Linked DNA regions of Marichromatium purpuratum 984. The protein of the gene in region 2 binds, or shares a complex with, the protein of the main gene of each other region. Links are inferred from orthologs where the notes say so. Each region holds a gene or a part of one and is shown on either strand. Other genes may lie near its edges.

Region 1 (7,455 bases), 140 kb from region 2 along the record:
CAGGTGGCGCATGCCATCGAGCAGGAGATCAAGCGCGTCCCCGGCACCCGTGACGTCTACACCGTCGGTGCCGCCGACCAGGTGGTGCGGGTGCTGCTCGACCCGCAGGCGCTGGCCGGGTACGACATCGATCTCGACGACCTGCGCCGCTCGCTACAGGCCGGCAATGCCACCAGGGACAACCTGTCGGTGACCGCTGACAACCGCGAGTTGCTGGTGCAGGCCGGCACCTTCCTCACCAGCCCGCAGGAGATCGCCGATCTGGTGGTCGGGCTGCACGCCGGGCGTCCGGTCTATCTGCGTGACGTCGCCCGGGTCGAACTCGGGCCGCAGCAGCCGACCACCTCGGTGCGCATGGGCGCCGGGCTCGGCGCCACGCACACCGGGCTGGAGCTGGCCGGCAGCGTGCCGGCGGTGACCATCGCGGTGGCCAAGCTCCCCGGCATCAATGCCGTCGACGTCGCCGGGCGGGTGACCGAGCGGCTCGAGCAGCTGCGCGGCATCTTCATCCCCGACGGGGTGGAGTTCACCATCACCCGCGACTACGGCCAGACCGCCGACTACAAGGCCAAGAAGCTGATCACCAAGCTGATCTTCGCCACCAGCTCGGTGATCCTGCTGGTGTGGCTGACCATCGGCTGGCGCGAGGCGGTGATCGTCGGCGCGGCGGTGATCGTCACTCTGGCGCTGACCCTGTTCGCCTCGCTCGCCTGGGGCTTCACCCTCAACCGGGTGTCGCTGTTCGCGCTGATCTTCTCGATCGGCATCCTCGTCGACGACGCCATCGTGGTGGTCGAGAACATCCACCGTCACATGGCGCTGCACGCCAGCGGCGCGCGCCGTCGCCTGCTCGAGCTGATCCCGGGCGCGGTCGACGAGGTCGGCGGGCCGACCATCCTTGCCACCTTCACGGTGATCGCGGCGCTGCTGCCGATGGCCTTCGTCAGCGGTCTGATGGGCCCCTACATGAGCCCGATCCCGATCAACGCCTCGATGGGCATGCTGATCTCGCTGGTGGTGGCCTTCGTCTTCACCCCGTGGATGACCAACGCCATGCTCGCGCGCCACTACGACGCCGACCCACGGGCCGCGGCCGGTCACCAGGAAGAGGATGCCGCCGGTGGCCGACTGGCCCGCTTCTTCGTCTGGATCATGACCCCCTTCCTTGAGGGGCGACGCGGCTGGCGTAACCGCTGGTTCCTGCTGTTCGGCATCTTCGCGCTGATCGCCGCCTCGGTGAGCCTCGCGGTCAACCGCACCGTGATCCTCAAGATGCTGCCCTTCGACAACAAGAGCGAGTTCCAGGTGGTGCTCGACATGCCCGAGGGCACCAGTCTCGAGCACACCGCCCAGGTGCTCGCCGAGATGGGCGACTATCTCTCCGGGGTCGAGGAAGTCACCGACTTCCAGTCCTACGCCGGCACCGCCGCGCCGATCAACTTCAACGGTCTGGTGCGTCAGTACTATCTGCGCGAGGGCGCACACCTCGGTGACCTGCAGGTCAACCTGGTCGATGTGCATCATCGTGATCGCCAGAGCCACGAGATCGCGCTGGCGTTGCGCGCGCCGCTGCAGGAGATCGCCGAGCGTCACGGTGCGGTGGCCAAGATCGTCGAGATCCCGCCCGGTCCGCCGGTGCTCTCGCCGCTGGTCGCCGAGGTCTACGGTCTGGACTACAGCGGTCAGATCGAGACCGCGCGGGCGGTGCGGGCGCTGTTCGAGTCGACCCCGGGCGTCGTCGACGTCGACGACTCGGTCGAATACCCGGCCACCAAGTTGGTGGTGGTGGTCGATCGCGCCAAGGCCGCGCGGCTCGGGGTGGCGCAGTCGAGCATCGCCCAGGCGCTGGCGAGCGTGCTCGACGGCGACGACATGAGCTATCTGCACGGCGCCGGGGTCAAGTACGCGGTGCCGATCCGCGTCGAGTACAGCGAGGCCGACAAGGCCGACGTCGAGCAGGTGCTGGCGCTGCGGGTGCGCGCCGAGGGTGGTGCTCTGGTGCCGCTCTCGGAGATCGTCGAGGTGGTCGAGACCGAGCGCGAGCACAGCGTCTACCACAAGGATCTGCTGCCCGTGGTCTATGTCACCTCGGACGTCGCCGGGGATACCGACAGCCCGCTCTACGGTATGTTCGCCATCTCCGCCGCGCTCGACGAGCGCATCGGGTTCGATCAGTGGTTCCTGCAGCAGCCGGACAACCCCTATGAGTACAGCCTCAAGTGGGACGGCGAGTGGCAGATCACCTACGAGACCTTCCGCGACATGGGTGCTGCCTATGGGGTCGGACTGATCCTGATCTATCTGCTGGTGGTGGCGCAGTTCCGCAGCTATCTGGTGCCGTTGGTGATCATGGCGCCGATCCCGCTGACCATCATCGGGATCATGCCCGGGCACGCCCTGCTCGGCGCCCAGTTCACCGCCACCTCGATGATCGGCATGATCGCCCTGGCCGGCATCATCGTGCGCAACTCCATCCTGCTGGTCGACTTCATCAACCAGCAGGTGCGCGAGGGCAAGGCGTTCGCCTCGGCGGTGATCGACTCGGCGGTAGTCCGAGCCCGACCGATCGCGCTCACCGCGGTCGCGGCGATGGCCGGTGCGGCCTTCATCCTCGACGACCCGATTTTCTCCGGGCTCGGGGTGTCGCTGCTGTTCGGTCTGTTCGTCTCCACCGTCCTCACCCTGGTGGTGATCCCGGTGGTCTACTACGGCGTGATGCACAAGCGCGTCGAGTGGATCCGCCGCGCCACCGGCTGATCGTCCCGCCAATCGCCGGTACGTTGGTTGGGTTGCCAGGACGGCAACCCAACCCTCGTCGGCGCAGAAGACCGAACAGCTAAAGACTGAACCGCAAAGGCGCCAAGCGCGCAAAGTTTTTGCCGGTTGGGTTGCCCGTGCGTCTATTGTTCTATCGCTGTCCGGTGTTGGGTTGCCGATGGCAACCCAACCTACGTCCGGACCTGAGTTGTCAGCTCCCAGCCGCCAGCTCCGGTGGCTGACGGCTGGAGGCACTCCTCTCCTTCGCGTCCTTAGCGCCTTCGCGGTTCATCTTCGCGGTTCATCTCCCCGACGCGCTACCCCCCCGTCACCGGTGGGAAGAGCCCGATCTCGTCGCCGTCGCTGATCTCGGTCTCGGCGCGGGCGAGGGTCTGGTTGCGCGCCATCATCAGCCGAGGGGTGGCTGCGAGGGCCTCGCGCCAGGGGGCGCCGCGCGCGCTCAGGTGCGTGACCAGCGCGCCCAGGGTGTCGACCCCGGCGGGGAGTTCGATGTGCTCCTCGTCGTGACCAATGCGCTCGCGCAGGCTGGCGAAGTAGCGGACGTGGATCATCGCGCTCTCAGTGCAGCAGCTCGGTGAAGGGGATGAACTCGACCGGGTCGCCCGGGGCGATCGTCACCCCGGGGGCGAGGTCGACCAGCCCGTCGGCCCACACCAGCGAGCGCAGCGAGGCCGAGGAGCGGCTGGCGAAGACCTCGACCCGGGGCTGTCCGCTGTCGTCCTCGACCAGCCGGGCGCGGTGGAATTCGCGGCGCTTGTCCGGGCGCGGCCAGGCGAAGGCGGCGGGCAGCCTGAGCCGACGCGGCGCGAGGTCGCCGCCGACGCCCTGCATCCGCAGCACCAGCGGGCGCACCAGCAGCGCACAGGTGACGAACAGCGAGACCGGGTTGCCGGGGCTGCCGAAAAACGGGGTGTCGCCGACCCGCCCGAAGGCCACCGGCTTGCCCGGGCGGATCGCCACCTGGTGCAGCGCGAGTGTGCCGATGCGCTCGACGGCCGGGCGTACATGATCCTCCTCGCCGACCGAGACCCCGCCGCTGGCGATCACCAGATCGGCCGCGTCGGCGCCGCGGGCGAGGGTCGCGCAGGTCGCCTCCAGGTCATCGGGGATGCGCCCGAGATCGATCACCTCGCAGCCGAGCGCGCTGAGCATCGCCCCCAGGGTGAGACGGTTGGAGTCGTAGATTTGGCCGGGGCCGAGCGGTGCGCCGGGCGCGACCAGCTCGTCGCCGCTGGCACCGATCGCCACCCGCAGCCGGGGGCGCACCATGAGTTCGGCCAGCCCCAGGCTGGCGGCGAGCCCGAGGTGCTGGGGGCCGAGCCGGGTGCCGGCGGCGATCACCTCGGTGCCGGCGGCGAAGTCCTCGCCGGCGTGGCGGATGTTGCCGCCCGCCTTGCACTCGGGCGGGATGCGTACCCGTTCGCCGTCGCGCTCGCACTGCTCCTGCATCACCACGGTGTCGGCGCCCTCGGGCACCGGGGCACCGGTGAAGATCCGCGCCGCGCTGCCCGGCGCGAGCGGCGTGCCGACCGTGCCGGCGGTGATGCGCTGGCCGATCGGCAGCCAGCCGTCGGCGGCGGCGAGGTCGGCATGGCGCAGCGCATAGCCGTCCATCGCGCTGTGGTCCCAGTGCGGGACCGCCAGCGGGCTGCGCAGCGGTGCGGCGAGCACCCGACCGAGCGCGGCGGCGAGCGCCACCGGTTCGCTGGTGCTGGGTGTCGGCGCCTGTTCGAGCAGCCGCGCGAGCGCGGCCTCGAGTGACAGGGCGCGGGGAGAGGCGGGACAACTGGCGGACATCGCGGACCTCAACGTTCGTGGAGACGGGGCAGCAGCTGGGCGAAGTTGCAGGGGCGGGTGCGGCGGTCGAGCTGGGGGGCGAGGATGCGCTCCCAGGCGGTGCGACAGGCCCCGGTCGAGCCCGGCAGGCAGAACAGGAAGGTGGCGTTGGCCAGCCCGGCGAAGGCGCGCGACTGCAGCGTGGAGGGGCCGATCTCGGCGAGCGAGTAGTGTCGGAACAGCTCGCCGAAGCCCTCGATCTCCTTGTCGAGCAGCGGGCGCAGCGCCTCCGGGGTGCTATCGCGGCCGGTCACCCCGGTGCCGCCGGTGCTGATCACGACATCGACGGCGGGGTCGGCGATCCACTGCGAGACCTGGGCGCGCAGTCGGTAGATGTCGTCGGCGACGACACAGCGCGTCACCACCTGGTGCCCGGCCGTGCGCGCGGCCTCCTCGAGCAGCGCCCCCGAGGTGTCGCTGGCGAGGTCGCGACTGTCGGAGACGGTCATCAGCGCGATGCGCAGTGGCAGGAACTCGGGCGATCCGGTCGTCTGGGACATGCGGCAAGACTCCCTGCTGGCTCAGTGATCCGAGACGGGCGTGTACACGCCACGCGTCGGGTCATCATCGCCGCCCGCTGCGGGGCTGGCAAGGGGGAGGGTAGCTCCCAGCGGCCAGCTATCAGCCGCCAGTCGCCAGTCGCCAGCCGCCAGCCGCCAGCCGCCAGCCGCCAGCCGCCAGTCGCCGGGGCTGATGGCTGGACGCTGACTCGAACCGCAAAGACGCCAAGCGCGCGAAGCAAGGATGTTTCGGTTGGATGGCCGCTGCAGGCAGTCGAGCGTCGTTTGCGCCAGCCGTCAGCCGTCAGCCGTCAGCCGTCAGCCACCAGCCGCCAGTCGTCAGCCACCAGTCGCCAGTCGTCAGCCGCCGGGGCTGATGGCTGGACGCTGATTCGAACCGCAAAGACGCCAAGCGCGCGAAGCAAGGATGTTTCGGTTGGGTGGTCGCTCCAGGCGATCGAGCGCCGTTTGCGCCAGCCGCCAGTCGTCAGTCACCAGCCACCAGCCGCCAGTGAGGCGCGGCGGTCCGCTGCCGCTCATGATCGCTACCCGCGGACGCCCGCTGGGGAGCGTCGCTTGAATCATCCGTCAGCCGCCAGCCACCAGCCACCGGGACTGGTGGCCGGGGCTGACGGCTGGCGGCTGGTAGCCGGCCGCTGCGGTCAAAAGAGCTTGGGCACCAGCAGCAGGGCCCAGATCACCACGCACAGGGTGATGCTGGAGAACACCGCCGCCGAGGCGATGTCCTTGGCGCGCCCCGAGAGTTCGTGGCGCTCCGTGCCGATGCGATCGACGTTGGCCTCGATCGCCGAGTTGAGCAGCTCGACGATCGGTACCACCAGCAGGCTGCCGACGAGCAGGGCGCGCTCGACCGGGGTCTCGCCGAGCCACAGCCCGAGCGGGACCAGCGGGATCAGCAGGAACAGCTCCTGGCGGAACGCCTCCTCCAGCTCGTAGCAGGCGCGGAAGCCCTTCATCGAGTAGCCGAAGGCGCGCACCACCCGGCGCCAGCCCTGATTGCCGCCGTTATTGGCCATCGCCGCCCCCGTCGGCCTGCTGTGGGGTCCAGGCGAGGTCGAGGTGGCGCGCCGCGCGCACGTCGTCGAGACGGCGCCGCGGCATGGTGTAGGGCGCGCCCTTGAGCTTCTCGGGGTCCTCCTGGGCCTCGCGACGGATCGCGATCATCGCCTCGACGAAGCCGTCGAGCGACTCCTGGGTCTCGGTCTCGGTCGGCTCGATCAGCAGGCACTCGGGCACCAGCAGCGGGAAGTAGGTGGTCGGGGCGTGGAAGCCATGGTCGAGCAGCCGTTTGGCGAAGTCCATCGCGGTGACGCCGTACTCCTTGGCCTCACGCTTGAGGGTGACGATGAACTCGTGGCTGGCGCGCCGCTCCGGGTAGGCCAGCTCGAAGCCCGCCGCCTGCAGCCGCGCCATCAGATAGTTGGCGTTGAGGGTGGCGAAGTCGGCCACCCGCGCCATGCCCTCGCGTCCGAGCATCCGCGCGTAGACATAGGCGCGCAGCAGGATGCCCATGTTGCCGCCGAAGGCGGTCATGCGACCGATGGTCTCGGGGCGGTCGGCCTCGGTCAGCCAGCGGTAGTCGTCGCCCTCGCGTTCGACCAGCGGCACCGGCAGATAGGGCGCGACCCGCGCCGAGACGCCCACCGGACCCGCGCCCGGACCACCGCCGCCGTGCGGGGTGGAGAAGGTCTTGTGCAGGTTCATGTGGATGACGTCGAAGCCCATGTCGCCCGGACGCACCTTGCCGAGGATGGCGTTGAGGTTGGCGCCGTCGTAGTAGAGCAGGCCGCCGGCGTCGTGGACGATGCGGGCGATCTCCTCGATGTTGCGATCGAACACCCCGACGGTGCTCGGGTTGGTGAGCATGATGCCCGCCGTCTGCGGCCCCACCGCTGCCTTCAGCGCCTCGACGTCGACGTCGCCGTCGGGACCGGTGGGGATCTCGCGCGCCTGGTAGCCGCACATCACCGCCGAGGCCGGGTTGGTGCCGTGGGCGGCGTCGGGGATCAGCATCTCGGTGCGGGCGTGATCGCCGCGCGCGAGGTGATAGGCGCGGATCATCGCCACTCCGGTCAGCTCACCCTGGGCGCCGGCGGCAGGCGCCAGCGACACCGCGCTCATCCCGGTCACCGCCTTGAGGATCTCCTGCAGGTCGTGGAGACAGGCCATCACCCCCTGACCGTGCTCGACCGGCGCCAGCGGGTGACGCTCGGCGAAGCCGGGCAGCGCGGCCAGGCTGTTGCACACCCGCGGGTTGTATTTCATCGTGCAGGAGCCGAGCGGGTAGAAGTGGGTGTCGATCGAGAAATTCTGCTGCGAC
Region 2 (6,298 bases):
CCAGGCACGCATCTGGGTGCAGGCATGCTCGAGGATCCACTCACCCATGACGATGATGATCCCCGACTCCTCGGCCAGGGGGATGAACTTGCCGGGCGAGACCAGCCCCATCTCGGGATGACGCCAGCGCACCAACGCCTCGAGCCCGCGCAGCTCGCCGCTCACCAGGTCGAGCTGCGGCTGGTAGAAGAGTTCGAGTTCATCGCGCTCCAGGGCACGGTGCAGGCTCGATTCGAGCAGCACCCGCTCGAAGGCGCGCGCGGTGAGTTCCTCGGAGTAGTAGCGAAAGCCGTTGCGCCCCTCGTCCTTGGCGCGATACATCGCCGCGTCGGCGTTGCGCACCAGGTCCTCGGCGCGCGCGCCGTGCTCGGGATAGAGGCTGATGCCGATGCTCGCGCCGAGGAACACCGAGTGCTCGCCGACCTCAAAGGGATCCTTGAACAGCTGCAGGATGGCGCGCGCCACCCGTGCCGCGTCGTCCTGATGGGCGATGCCGTTGAGGATCAGGGTGAACTCGTCGCCGCCCATCCGCGCCAGGGTGTCGCCCTCGCGAAACTGCGCCCGCAGCCGCCCCGCCACCACCTTGAGCACCTGGTCGCCATAGCTGTGGTCGAAGCTGTCGTTGACGTGCTTGAAGCCGTCGAGGTCGATGAACAGCACCGCCAGCCGGGTGTGCTCGCGGTGCGCCAGCCGGATCGCCTGCTCCAACCGATCGGCGAACAGCAGCCGGTTGGGCAGTCCGGTGAGCGGGTCGTGATGGGCGAGATGGGCATAGCTGTTCTCGCGCTCGCGCAATCGGTCGAGCAACTCGAGGTGGTCGCTGATGTCGCGCGAGACCTCGATGATGCCGATCACCTCGCCGGTGTCGTCGAGCAGCGGGCTGGCGGCGACCTCGTACTGACGCACGCCGCCGTCGGGCAGCCGATGGTGGCGCAGCATCTTGCACGGCTCGCCGCTCTCGAGGATGGTGCGCAATGGGCACAGCGGGTCCTCGGGCACGCAGGGATGCGGGGCGAGCTGGTGACAGCCCCACTCGTGCAGTCCGGCATCGTCGACCGCGGCGAGTCGCTGGGCGACGCGGTTCATCCGCAACACGTGGTGATCGGTACCGATCACCATGATCGGGTCGTCGATACCGTCGATCACGTGCTGCAGGAATGCGCGCTCCTCGTGCAGCGCGCGCTCGGCGAGCCGGCGCTCGGTGACGTCCTCGCCCGATGACAGGGTGCCGATCACCGTGCCCTCGCCATCGCGCACCAGGTTGTGGTGCCAGGCGATCAGCCGCTCCTCGCCACGCGCGGTCAGGATCGGACCATCGGTCAGGGCGGTCTCCGGGTGGGCGCCCGAGAGCATCTTGCGAAACAGCCCGTGACGCCGCTCGCGCTCGCCCGGCGGCAGGAAGCGGGCGAACCAGTCGAGCCCGATCAGCTCCGACTCGGCACAACCGAGCACGTTACAGCCACGCGGGTTGACCGAGAGGATGTGGCCGTCGAGGTCGAGTGCGAGGAACATCACCCCGGCGATGTCGAGATACTGCCTGGCACGGTTGCGCTCGGTCTCGGCCTGACGCTGTGCCTGCTTGAGCGCGGAGATATCGATCTGGGTGCCGACCATGCGCAGCGCGCGACCGCGCTGGTCGCGTACCAGATAGGCGCGGGACAGGACATCGACCCAGTGCCCCTCCTTGTGACGCATCCGCATCTCGAGGTCGAAGTCGTCGCAGCGTCCACTCATGTAGTCGCGCAGCCGGCGCCAGCAGCGCTCGCGATCCCTGGGGTCGACCAGCCGCTCCCAGGTCTCGAGCCGGTCGGGCAGTTGGCGCTCGGCGTAGCCGAGCATCGACTTCCAGCGCGCTGACAGATAGATCCGCCGGGTGCGCAGGTCCCAGTCGAACAGCCCGGCATCGCTGCCGCGCATCGCCAGCGCGAAACGCTCCTCACTGTCGCGCAGCGCACGCTCGTAGCAGTCGCGCTCGGTGATGTCGCGCCCGAGCACGATCAACCCCTTGCGCCGGCCGTCGTCCTCGAACACCGGCACCTTGATCACGTCGTAGACCTTGGTCACCCCGTCCGGGCGGGTGATCCGCTCCTCGGCACGCGACAGCCGGCCGGCGCGCCAGGCGATCTCGTCGCTCGACTCACAGGCGAGGAAGGCGTCGCGATAGCAGGGGTCGGTGAACTCGGCCAGCTCGGCGTCGGTCCTGCCGCGATAGTCGACGGCGGTGAGCGAGAACAGCGCGAGATCGGCGTCGTTGGCCTCCAGCCAGCGCCCCTCGCCGTCCTTGAAGCAGATGATGTCGGGGGTGGCGTTGATCAGCGAGCGCAGCCGCTGCTCGCTCTCGCGCAGCGCCATCTCGACCGCGCTGCGAGGGCCGATCTCCAGGGCGAAGGCACACACCAGGGGCTGGCCGTCGCACTCGAGCAGTGACAGCGTCACCTCGACGGCACACTCCTCGCCCTCGACGCGTCGGTGTACACCCTCACGCCGCTCGTGACGCACCTGGCGCAGACGCGCGACCAGCGCCGACCAGGCCGCGGCATCGAGGCTGGTGTCGATGCTGGCGACCGGCTGGCCGATCAGCCGCTCGCGCCCCTCGCCGGTCAACCGCTCGACGGTGGTATTGACCTCGACCAGCCGACCGTCGAGACCGGCCCAGTAGATCTCCAGGGCCGTCTGGTCGATGGCGGCTTGCGCCATGTCTTGTCGCAGCATATACCTCGGCTCCGGCGCGCGCTGATGCGCTCGGTGCGTTCCGAACCGACCAGTACATGCACAGACTTCGCCTCCAGCCCGTCGATCTCCACAGCGGGATCGAGCCGGGCACGGCCACCATCCTTGAACGCCGATGCGAAACGTGCGTGAGCCGGGATCCAGACACGCGGGTCAGGTGACGGGCGGAGACGACGACAGCGCCTCGCCCAGGGCGCTCACTCCGGGTCGCGGGTCGTCGTCTCGTCCCAGCGCCGCGCCGCGGCCTCGTCGCTGGCACGGGCCTCGACCCAGTGCTCATCCGCGCCGCTCGTCTCTTTCTTCCACAGCGGGACACGGGTCTTGAGGGCGTCGATCAGGAACTCGCAGGCACGAAAGGCCGCCGCATGATGCGCGCTACCCACCCCGACGAAGACGATCGGATCGCCCGGGGCGAGCCGACCGACCCGGTGCACCAGCACCAGATCGGTCAATGGCCAGGCCCGTTCGGCCTGCGCGGCGAGCGCTTCGAGCGCCTGCTCGGTCATGCCCGGGTAGTGCTCGAGGACCATGCCGTCGACCGCACCCTCGGCGCCGAACGTGCGCATCAGCCCGGTGAAGCTCACCACCGCGCCGACCCGCCCGTCGGTGTCGTTGAGCACGGCCTGCTCGGCCAGTGGGTCGAGTGGCTCGTGCTGTACCCGGATCTGTCGCATCGGCACCTCCGCGTCAGCCGATCGGAGCGACCCCCAGCAGCGCCCGATGCAGCCAGAACATGAATGCAAGATAGAGTACCAGACCGCCGACGATGGCGAGTGCATCGTTGAAGGACGAGGCCGGCGCGCCATAGACGGTGGGCGCCGGACGACGCTTGAGCGAGATGCGGTCGGCCACCGCCCAGGCGAGAAAGCCACCGAACAGCAGGACATCGGCCAGGGTGCCGTTGGCCAGCAGGTGCGCCAGCGCCCACAGCTTCACCGCGACGAGCATCGGGTGCTTGAGGGTGCGCTGGATACGCCCCGGCAGATAGGCCGCGAGCAGCAGGGTGAACACCGGCAGCATCAGCAGCAGATTGATATGACGCAGCCAGACCGGCGGGTCATAGAGCGGGATCGGCGCCTGACGCGCCAGCCCGTAGCCCCACACCAGCACCAGGAAACCGAACAGCGCGAACAGCCCATAGAGCGCCTTCCACGGCAACTCACCGATACGCGCCACTACGCGCGCGCGCCACTCGGGGGCGAAGATGGACACCGAGTGCCCACCGAGAAAAAGGACCAGACCCAGAATCAGGATCGCCATGCGCAACATCTCCTTCGAGCATCAGAAGCGGATGCAGATCCTATGCGATTGTCGGGCGATCGAGAAACCCGTGTGTCGGGGGACCAGGCGTCAGCCACCAGCGGTCAGCTTCCAGCCGCCAGTGGGCGCGCATGCTCGACAGTTGGTTGGCTAGCTCCCCGCTGGTGGCTAACAACTGACCGCTGGCGGCTGATCGCTGATCGCTGATCGCTGGCGGCTGACGACTGGCGGCTGGAAGCTGGAAGCTGGTGGCTGGTGGCTGGTGGCTGGTGGCTGGAAGCTGACCGCTGGCGGCTGGAAGCTGAAACTCAGCCCCGCACCGCGCTGGCGCAGAACATCGAGTAGGTGCGCTCGACACCGGCGGCGTCGGGCTTGACCAGGCGGTGGGCGGTCTCAACGCGGATCCGCTCCAGCCCGGCATCGACAAGCATCTCGGCGATTCGCTCACGGTCGAAACCGTGGTGACAGACGCCCTCGTGGTCGGCGTGGAAGCTGCCGTCCTCGCAATCGAGGTCGACCAGGAAGAGCGTTCCGCCCGGGACCAGCAGCCCCGCAAGACGCGCGATCATGGCACCGACATCGGGCACGTGATGCAGCGCCATCGCCGAGTGGATCAGGTCGAAACCACTGGCCGGGGCCGGCTCGTCGACCAGATCGACCTGACGGATGTGGAGGTTGTCGAGCCCAGCGGCCAACCGCTTGGCTTCGAGTTCGGCGAGCATCCCGGGGCTGCTGTCCCAGCCCTCGACCTCGGCGACCTCGGCGGCGAGCGCGAGCGCCGCCAGACCGGTGCCGCAGCCGTAATCGAGCACCCGCATCCCCGGGCGCGGCGCGCAATGCCCGGCCAGGGCGAGACGGACCGCCCGGGCGAGTTCCTGGATCAACGGGTTGTTGTCCCAGGTCGCGGCGACCTGCTCGAAATCGGTCCGTGGATAGGGGTTGGACATGATGATGATCTCCGGTGGATGAGGACGATCTCCAGACTAGCCGACGACCGTCTCACCAGACCTTCATCACCGACGCAACATCCGTCACCCGTGCCGCAATCGCGCCCGATAGCGACGCGGCGAACAGCCCTCGGCGACACGGAAGCGCGAGGCCAGGTGCGACGGCGAGGCGAACCCGCACTCGGCGGCGACCTCGGTGATCGAGCACTCGGAGTGCGCCAGCAGGGCGCGGGCACGCGCCAGACGCGAACGATAGATCAGCTCGCGCGGACTACAGCCGAGCCGGGTCCGCAGCAGCCGGTCGAGGGTGGCGCGCGAGACCCCGAGATGGGCGGCGATCAGCTCGCGCGAGAGCGGCTCGGCGAGATGGGTCTCGACATAGACCACCGCTTGCTCGACCAGTCGCGCGGTCCGTGCGCTGGCCGGGCGCTCGGCCAGCGCGCGCAGACAGAGACGCGCCAGCTGCTCGGCGAGCAGGCGCAGCATCGCCGCGCGTCCCGGCAGCCGCCCGAGATGCTCGCGGGCGAGCCGCTCGGCGACCGCGAGTACCTCGTGCCCCTCGACCGGCTGGAGCAGCGGCACCCGCAACGCCTCGGGGTCGAGCCCCTGGGTGGCGGCCAATGCGGCAAGCCAGTCGTCCTCGATCAGCAGCACCAGCTGGGTCGGCACGCCGCGCTGCGGCAGTGGCCGATGCAACCGCGCCGGTGGCAGCATCAGCATGCGACCACGCTCGACGCGCACCTGCCGCCCCTCGACCTCCATCCACTGATCGCCGTCGAGCACCACCAGAAACAGCCATTGCGGATGACGGTGCGGCGTCGCGACGGGCGCTCCGGAATCGACGGCGGGTGCGGCATCGGCGATCAGCAGCGACAACTCGGGACAGTCGAAGGTGCGGCACGCACAGCGCGCCTGGAAACGATTCGTCGCGCCCTCAGCCGGCGCGTGCGGCGCGGCTGAGCAGGGTGTCGAGGGCATTGGCGAAGGCCTGACGATCGCGCGCGTCGAGCGCCGCCGGCCCACCGGTCTGGACGCCGCTGGAGCGCAGCGTCTCCATGAAGTCGCGCATGTTCAGCCGCTCGCCGATGTTGTGCTTGGTGTAGCGTTCACCACGCGGATCGAGCACCTCGGCGCCCTTGGCGATGGCCTCGGCGGCGAGCGGGATGTCGGCGGTGATCACCAGGTCACCGGTACTGACCCGACGCACGATCTCGGCATCGGCCTGATCGAACCCGGCACCGACCCGGATCGAGCGGATCCAGCGCGAGGGCGGCGTGTTCAGCGACTGGTTGGCGACCAGGGTGAGCGCTACCCCACAGCGCTCGGCGGCGCGGTAGAGGATGTCGCGGATCACCCGTGGG

Evidence for each region. The genes of interacting proteins can lie anywhere in the genome.
Region 1: the proteins of MARPU_RS00170 (region 2) and moaD are in contact, whole or in part, in a crystal structure (PDB 1FMA), measured with the Escherichia coli proteins. The link is inferred for Marichromatium purpuratum 984 from one-to-one orthologs.

The regions. Positions count from the first base shown.
Region 1 is NZ_CP007031.1:180,259-187,713, forward strand. Bases 1,703-4,407 are described here. They hold moaD (molybdopterin converting factor subunit 1), read right to left. Parts: upstream 3,330-4,407; coding sequence 3,075-3,329; downstream 1,703-3,074. Other genes in these bases: MARPU_RS00830 (efflux RND transporter permease subunit), read left to right, coding at 1,703-2,757; MARPU_RS00840 (molybdopterin molybdotransferase MoeA), read right to left, coding at 3,337-4,407. In the rest of the region: more of MARPU_RS00830, read left to right, coding at 1-1,702; more of MARPU_RS00840, read right to left, coding at 4,408-4,575; moaB (molybdenum cofactor biosynthesis protein B), read right to left, coding at 4,584-5,114; MARPU_RS00850 (diacylglycerol kinase), read right to left, coding at 5,777-6,151; aminomethyl-transferring glycine dehydrogenase subunit GcvPB, read right to left, coding at 6,141-7,455. UniProt on the Escherichia coli protein: Involved in sulfur transfer in the conversion of molybdopterin precursor Z to molybdopterin.
Region 2 is NZ_CP007031.1:35,380-41,677, reverse strand. What follows is about bases 1,667-4,479. They hold MARPU_RS00170 (molybdenum cofactor biosynthesis protein MoaE), read right to left. Parts: upstream 3,405-4,479; coding sequence 2,928-3,404; downstream 1,667-2,927. Other genes in these bases: MARPU_RS00160 (class I SAM-dependent methyltransferase), read right to left, coding at 4,299-4,479; MARPU_RS00165 (NnrU family protein), read right to left, coding at 3,418-3,990; MARPU_RS16445 (EAL domain-containing protein), read right to left, coding at 1,667-2,712. In the rest of the region: more of MARPU_RS16445, read right to left, coding at 1-1,666; more of MARPU_RS00160, read right to left, coding at 4,480-4,937; MARPU_RS16440 (helix-turn-helix transcriptional regulator), read right to left, coding at 5,022-5,813; MARPU_RS00150 (YaiI/YqxD family protein), read right to left, coding at 5,872-6,298; MARPU_RS00145 (DUF2288 domain-containing protein), read right to left, coding at 6,288-6,298. UniProt on the Escherichia coli protein: Converts molybdopterin precursor Z to molybdopterin. This requires the incorporation of two sulfur atoms into precursor Z to generate a dithiolene group. The sulfur is provided by MoaD.